Linked DNA regions of Synechococcus elongatus PCC 6301. The protein of the gene in region 1 interacts with the protein of each later gene in a pairwise test. Links are inferred from orthologs where the notes say so. Each region holds a gene or a part of one and is shown in the gene's direction. Other genes may lie near its edges.

Region 1 (3,411 bases):
AGGGCCGCGATCGTTGGTGGGCGATCGATCGATTCCAAGGCTGGTTGGAAGACTCCGGGACTTTACCTAAAGCCTGAGTAGACTGGCGATACGCCTGCTCATCTGCCACTCTCCTATGACCGTTTTGACGCTCCAACTGAGCAATGGCTCGCTGAGCTTGCCGCTCAATTTGGCGGCTGGCCTAGAGCTCAAGTCTGTTTTGCAGCAGCTCCTGCAGCAGCTCCGACAAGCCGCGACGCCGCTCAGTCCTGGTCAACGACCGACCCCACAGCCCAGCACTGATCATCGGTTGGAAGTCGGCGAAATTCATCTCGAAGTGTTCTGCAATCCCAATCTTTGGCCGAGTCCCTTTGCTGCCAAAGTCTTGCTGAGCCTACGACAAGGGGAGTTGCGGCTCAGTCTCGAAACCGAGCTAAGTCGTTTGATGGAAGATCTCGATCAGTATCTCGAGTCAATTCGCTAGGTTAGGGCGGTTTGCAGATTGCCTACACCCTGCAATCGCCGCCTTTGCGTAGACTGGTTGGACAATCCTGACTGTAGACCAGCGATCGCAATCGGTATGGCGAATCCCACATTTGGCAATCGCGACTCGGGCCGCAGTGTTGGCCGCTCCTATCAGTCGCTATGGCTGCTCTTGGGAATCACCACCGTCTTTTTTGGGGCTTTGGGTGGCCGCCTCGCCTACATGCAAATTCAGCAGGGCGAACGAAATCGCGAACTGGCCAACGAGAATCGCATCCACCTGTTGCCTCGCCTCCCTGAACGTGGACGTATCCTCGACCGCGAAGGGCGTGTATTAGCGAGTAGCCGCCACGTTTACTCACTCTATGTTTGGCCGCTGGCAATTAAAGACGACCGCTGGCCCGATACCCGACGCCGGCTAGCCGAGCTACTCAAAGTGCCGGAGTCTACGCTGCAAGCCCGCATCGATCGCCAGAAAGACAATGCCGCTTATCGAGTTCGCCTGGCCCAAAATCTGAGCCAACCCCAAGTTATTGCTTTTGAAGAAAATCGCCGTAACTTCATCGGCGTCGAAGTGGACTACGACAGCGTGCGCTACTACCCCAATGGGTCAATCGCAGCCCACGTTTTGGGGTACACCGGCGAGATTTCGGATGAGGAATTAAAACGGCGCGAGGAACAAGGATATCGACCTGGCGATGTCATTGGCCAAGCTGGACTCGAAGCCGCCTTTGAGAAGCAGTTGCGCGGTGAGTGGGGCGGTCAACAGGTAGAAGTGGATGCCCTCGGCAACGTCGTCCGCATTTTGGGCGACAAGCAAGCGCGAGCGGGCAAAGATGTCACCATCACACTGGATCTCGATCTGCAAAAAGCAGCAGAGGCTGCGATCGGCAACAGCATGGGGGCGATCGTGGCGATCGATCCTCGGGACGGCAGCATCTTGGCGATGGTCAGCCGTCCCACCTACGATCCCAACGTCTTTGCCACCGAAATCAGCCAGGCCGAATGGGATCGACTGCAGCAGCTGGAATTCCCCTTCGTCAATCGCGCTCTGCAGTCCTTTCCGCCAGCCAGTACGTTCAAGATTGTGACCACAGCAGCGGCCTTGGAATCGGGCAAATATTCCCCCGACGCCGTGCTGCAAACCTTCCCCTTCCTGCGGGTTGGCGGCATTCAGTTTTGGGACTGGAATAATGCGGGCTTTGGTCCCCTCGGCTTTGTAGGCGCAATGCGCTATAGCAGCGACACCTTCTTCTACCAAGTCGCTCAGCGGATTGGCGGCGACGCGATCGCAGCCATGTGCCGTCGGTTTGGCATGGGGCAGCGTACAGGGGTAGAGCTTGCCGCGGAGGAAGGGCGGGGTCTTGTGCCCGACAAAGCTTGGAAACTGAAGAACCTGAATGAGGAATGGACCGTCGGCGACTCGATCAATATGTCCATTGGTCAAGGCTTCTTACTGCAAACGCCACTGCAAGTCGCGGTGATGTTTGCGATTCCAGCCAATAACGGCTTCCGGGTAAAACCGCACTTCCTCAAGGACGATCGCGACAGCAAAGAATGGCGCGAGGATCTGAAACTGAAGCCATCCACGATGAAAGTCATCCGGGACGGGCTAGTCTCAGTCGTCGCGGATGGAACTGGAGCTGCCCTGCGAGTGCCCTCACTGCCGCCCAACGCAGGCAAAACTGGAACAGCGGAGGATCCGCCCCGGCGATCGCACACTTGGTATGGCGGCTATGCACCGATTGAGAAACCTGAGATCGTCGTCGTTTCCTTCAACGAAAACTCAGGCGGCGGCGGTGGCAGTACAGCGGCTCCAAAAGTCCGTCAAGTGATGGAAGCCTACTTCCGCAAGAAGGCGCTTCGAGCTCAGGCCGCTAAGGGTAAGCAACCATCTGCCAACACCTCGCAGTAGTAGTCCTGGAGTTGGCGCGTGGCTGCGTTCCAGCTCCAGCGTTCGGCTTCTTGACGAGCCGCTTGGCGTAGAATCTCGCGCTCTGCAGGGTTAGCCAACAAGCGCTGAATCGCAGCGATCGCCCCTTGTTCATCCTCAGGATCGAACAGGAAACCATTAATGCCGTCGCTGACAATATCGGGAATGCCACCGGAATTGGCCGCCACGACCGGACAACCCGCTGCCATGGCTTCCAGCAAGACTAGACCGAGGGTTTCGGTCCGGGAGGGAAAGACAAAAGCGTCAGCAGAAGCGTAGGCCGCCCCTAGCTGTTCCCCATGCAGATAGCCAATGAACTGCGTCTGGGTGCCAGCAAACAATTGCTCTAGTTCGGCCCGATGCGGGCCATCGCCGACCAAGGCCAAGCAAGCCTCAGGATTGGCATCCAAAATGGGTCGCAGGCGATCGATTTGCTTCTCGGCTGAGAGGCGTCCGACGTAGAGCAACAAGGGCGCAGTGGGCTTACCGCCACTGAGGCGATCGCGCATCGCAGCAGTAGCCAAGTCTGGCCGAAAGGTCTCGGTATCCACTCCTCGCTGCCAGAGGCAACAGTGCTCAATGCCGTGATCTGTCAGCTCCTGCACCATCGCGGTTGAAGTACAGAGGTTGATCGCTGCTTGGTTATGCGCCAGCTTCAGCAATTCCCAGAGCACCCCCTCCAAGACCCCCAGCCCGTAATGCTCAAGGTATTTCGGCAAATGGGTGTGATAGGACGCCACGAGTGGCACATTTAGCGCCTTGGCATAGTAGATGCCGCCCAACCCCAACACAGCCGGATTGACCACGTGGATCAGGTCGGGCCGGAACCGCTCCAAGGCTTTTCCCACTTTCGGCAACGGAAAAGCTAGCTTCAGCTCGGGATAGAGCGGTAGCGGAAAGCCTTTAACCCCATAGACTCGAGCCCCCTTGTGCTCGCGGAGCCCGCCGTCGGGGCAAAAAACCATGACGGTGTGGCCAAGACGCTGCAGGTGATCGACCGTGTGCCGAAGCCGCGT
Region 2 (3,517 bases), 220 kb from region 1 along the record:
CCGCAGGACGTCATAGCCAACCACACCAAGTTGAGCCTGCCCGTATTCCACATAGACCGGTACGTCCGAGTTGCGTACCAGTAAAGCCTTGGCCCGTTCCTGGCGATCGAGAATCTGTAGCTGGCGATTTCCAGGTTCCAAAAAGGCGCTGAAGTCGAGCCCTGCGGATTGCAGCAAGCGAATGCTGTCTTTGAGTAGGGCACCTTTGGGCAGGGCGATCGTCAGCATGGTGGCAGGCAGCAAAAGTCCTTCGATCGTATCAAAGTGCCTTGTTCAGCCCCGTCTGTCCCTAAGCGGTTCTAATGACCGTCTGGGTGTTTGAGGGTGGTTCTCAGCGCTGCCAGATAATCAAGATCAGGCAGGTTGCGATCGCCGCAATAGTGGGAACAACTGCTGGACTTGCCTCTAAACAACTACACGATCATTGCTGCTCAATGCTTGGATAGCGGCTAAGATCCCTGCACGATCGCTCTCTCATAGGGCATCACTATCTCCGGGAGTTTCAATCGAGCGGTGTCTGGCTCTAGCAATCAACCACCTGTGGCCAAGTCTTCTGCTGCTGACCCAACGAGCGATCGGCCGGCTGCTGCAACACCCAAGGGGCTACCTTTTTGGAAGGCCAAACCGGCTTCTACCTCTCGATCCCGTCAAGCGCGAGCAGAAAGACGGCGAGCCCGCCGAGAGGCCCGAGCGGCTCGTCTACCGCGATCGGGGCGACAGCATTGGTTAGGGGTAGCGCTCATTCTGGCGATCGGGGCGGCTGGTGTCGCTGGGGCTGAAATCGCGCGGCGGCGATGGATTCAGCAGCTCCCTAATCCCAAAGAGGTCTAGCTTCACGCGACCGGGCACGATCACCATTCTCTCGGCCGACAATACCGTTCTGCAGAAAATTGGGCCGGCCACGCGCGACAAGGTGCCCTTCAAGCAGATTCCCCTGCGTCTACGTCAGGCTTTCCTCGCGGCTGAGGATCGGCGCTTCTACGAACATAGCGGTATCGATCTGTTCGGGATTGCCCGCGCCAGCGTCACAAACCTGCTCAGCGGTCAGGTGCAGGAGGGTGCTAGTACCATCACCCAGCAGCTGGCCCGCATTGTTTTTCTCAGCCAAGAGCGCAGTCTGCAACGCAAGCTCAACGAAGCGCTGATGGCGCAAAAGCTAGAGCAAGAGTTGACCAAGGACCAAATCCTTGAGCAGTATCTCAATTTGGTCTATCTCGGGGCAGGGGCCTACGGGGTTGCTGATGCTGCTTGGACTTACTTCAGCAAGCCAGTCCAAGACCTCAGCCTAGGAGAAATGGCAACGCTGGCGGGGCTACCCCCCGCGCCCACAGCCTACTCGCCTTTGGTCTCCTTGGAAGTGGCTCAAGAGCGGCGTAATAGTGTGCTGAGCCGCATGCAAGAGGTGGGCTTCATCACCCCATCTGAGGCAGAAGCTGCTCGCCGCGAACCCCTTGCGCTCAAGCCTGCAGCACCGAAATATGCTCAAAGTCTGGCGCCCTACTTTACCGACTACGTTCGCCAGGAACTGCCACGCTTTGTTGCGCCGGATGTCTTGGAGTACGGCGGCCTGACGCTCAAGACGACCTTGAACTATCGCTGGCAACAAGCGGCGGACCAGGCTATCCAAAACTCGACCTACGGCAGTTTGCAGGGGGCTCTCGTCAGTATCGATCCTCGCGATGGGGCAATTCGGGCGATGGTGGGCGGGGTGGATTTCAATCGCAGCCAGTTCAACCGCGCGACCCAGGCCTATCGTCAGCCGGGTTCCACTTTCAAGATGTTTGTCTATGCGGCGGCGATCGCTTCAGGAATGTCGCCCTCCCAGGTCTACTTGGATGCCGCGATCAATTTGGGGGGCTATAAACCGCAAAACTTTAGCCGTAGCTTTAGTGGCTCGATCAGTCTGACCCAAGCGTTGACTAATTCCGTCAATATTGTCGCGATCAAGGTGCTGCGGGATGTTGGCATTGACAATGTCATTCGGGTGGCCCGCCAAATGGGAATTCGGGCGGACTTGGCGCGCTACTATCCCTTGGCATTAGGAGCCTCAGACGTCACGCTGCTGGAGATCACCAGTGCTTACGGCACTCTGGCCAATCAGGGGAAATATCTGACACCCCACCCGATCGCTGAAATCATCGATCATCGCGGTCGAGTCCTCTACCAAGACAAACAGATCAAGCCAGTGCAAGCCCTCGATCCTGGGTCTGCTGCGATCGTGACATCCATGCTGGAGCGCGTTGTCACCTCTGGAACGGGGGCTGCTGCTTACCTGCCCGATCGCGCAGTGGCAGGGAAAACGGGCACGACCGAACAAGCTCGCGACCTCTGGTTTATTGGCTACATCCCGCAGTTGGTGACCGGGGTTTGGCTGGGCTACGACAACTTTGCCCCGACTGGCAGTGGGAGTAGTGCAGCTGCGGTGGCTTGGTATCGCTTTATGGTCGAGGCCATTAAAGACCTGCCCCCCGAAAAATTTCCGCCGCTGCCGAACCCCGATCAACGGAAACCGCTCTTTAAAGCTCAGTTCACAAGTGGCAGTGACCTAGGGGGGATCGATCGTGGACCCGGCCGCTATGACTACGGCGCTGGCATTGAGTTGGCGGACTCCCCCAGTTTTGCTGGCAGTCTGCCCGCCGCACCAGCCTCCAATGCTGGCTCGAGCCGTTCCCGCGATCCCGAACCGGAATATAGCAGTGAGCCGGCGGCGGAAGAACCCCGCTACGAAGATGCTCCCCCTGAGGCACCGGTGAATCTTTTGAGCCGGGACCCAGTGCCGTCGAAGCAGAACCCGCTCCCCCAGCACCCGTTGAACCGCAGGCACCGGTGCCCCCTCCACCTGAACCCACTGCACCACCCCTCCCCGTGGAGCCTACGGCACCTCAGCCTCAGGCCCCCTAGCTTTTATTGCCAGCCTATTGCGACCGCCAAGACCACCAGCGATTGACCGTCTTGGCAGTCAAACGAGCTCAATGCTTCAGCGCTGAGCGATAGCTCAAATCCCTAGACTGAGGAGCGGTCTGTCCCGTACTGTCAAACAATCGCATCGGTTGATCGATGAAGCTGTTATTTGTTGTCCCACACTATTGGAAGCCGACAGGCGGAAACTATGGTTCGTTGGGTGCCGATCCCAGTCCGCGTGTGACGGCTCTTAGCAGCTTGATTACGGCGTTGCATAGTCAATTTGGCCCTCAACAAGCACTGCTCCAAATTCGCGATCGCACACTTCAACCGGCCAACCAACAGAAAGCAGTTCAGGTTGAAATCGCAATTTTTACCACTCAGGACTGTCATGTCCTCGAGCATCTTGCGCTTCCCAAGACGCTTTATCAGCATCACCCAGTCGACTGTGAACCCATGTTCTTGGGCTTTGCAGCGCAAGCCTACCTGCGCGATCGCCAGCACGACTTTGACTGGTATGGCTTCCTCGAAGACGATCTGATCATTGAAGATCCGCTCTTCTTTCTTAAACAGCAATGGTTCCAGGCAAATGTTGGCAGCCAAGCGGTACTGCAGC

The links. The genes of interacting proteins can lie anywhere in the genome.
Region 2: the proteins of mrdA (region 1) and SYC_RS03895 interact in binary tests that used the Escherichia coli proteins (3 or more experiments, as listed by UniProt). The link is inferred for Synechococcus elongatus PCC 6301 from one-to-one orthologs.

Annotation. Positions count from the first base shown.
Region 1 is NC_006576.1:1,057,783-1,061,193, forward strand. The notes cover bases 107-2,968. They hold mrdA (penicillin-binding protein 2), read left to right. Parts: upstream 107-559; coding sequence 560-2,377; downstream 2,378-2,968. Other genes in these bases: SYC_RS05005 (hypothetical protein), read left to right, coding at 116-463; SYC_RS05015 (glycosyltransferase), read right to left, coding at 2,332-2,968. Outside these bases: SYC_RS05000 (YheT family hydrolase), read left to right, coding at 1-77; more of SYC_RS05015, read right to left, coding at 2,969-3,411. UniProt on the Escherichia coli protein: Catalyzes cross-linking of the peptidoglycan cell wall. Responsible for the determination of the rod shape of the cell. Is probably required for lateral peptidoglycan synthesis and maintenance of the correct diameter during lateral and centripetal growth.
Region 2 is NC_006576.1:838,335-841,851, reverse strand. The notes cover bases 463-3,430. They hold SYC_RS03895 (transglycosylase domain-containing protein), read left to right. Parts: upstream 463-913; coding sequence 914-2,947; downstream 2,948-3,430. Other genes in these bases: SYC_RS03890 (hypothetical protein), read left to right, coding at 3,058-3,430; SYC_RS13530 (hypothetical protein), read left to right, coding at 541-831. Also shown: hisG (ATP phosphoribosyltransferase), read right to left, coding at 1-228; more of SYC_RS03890, read left to right, coding at 3,431-3,517. UniProt on the Escherichia coli protein: Cell wall formation. Synthesis of cross-linked peptidoglycan from the lipid intermediates.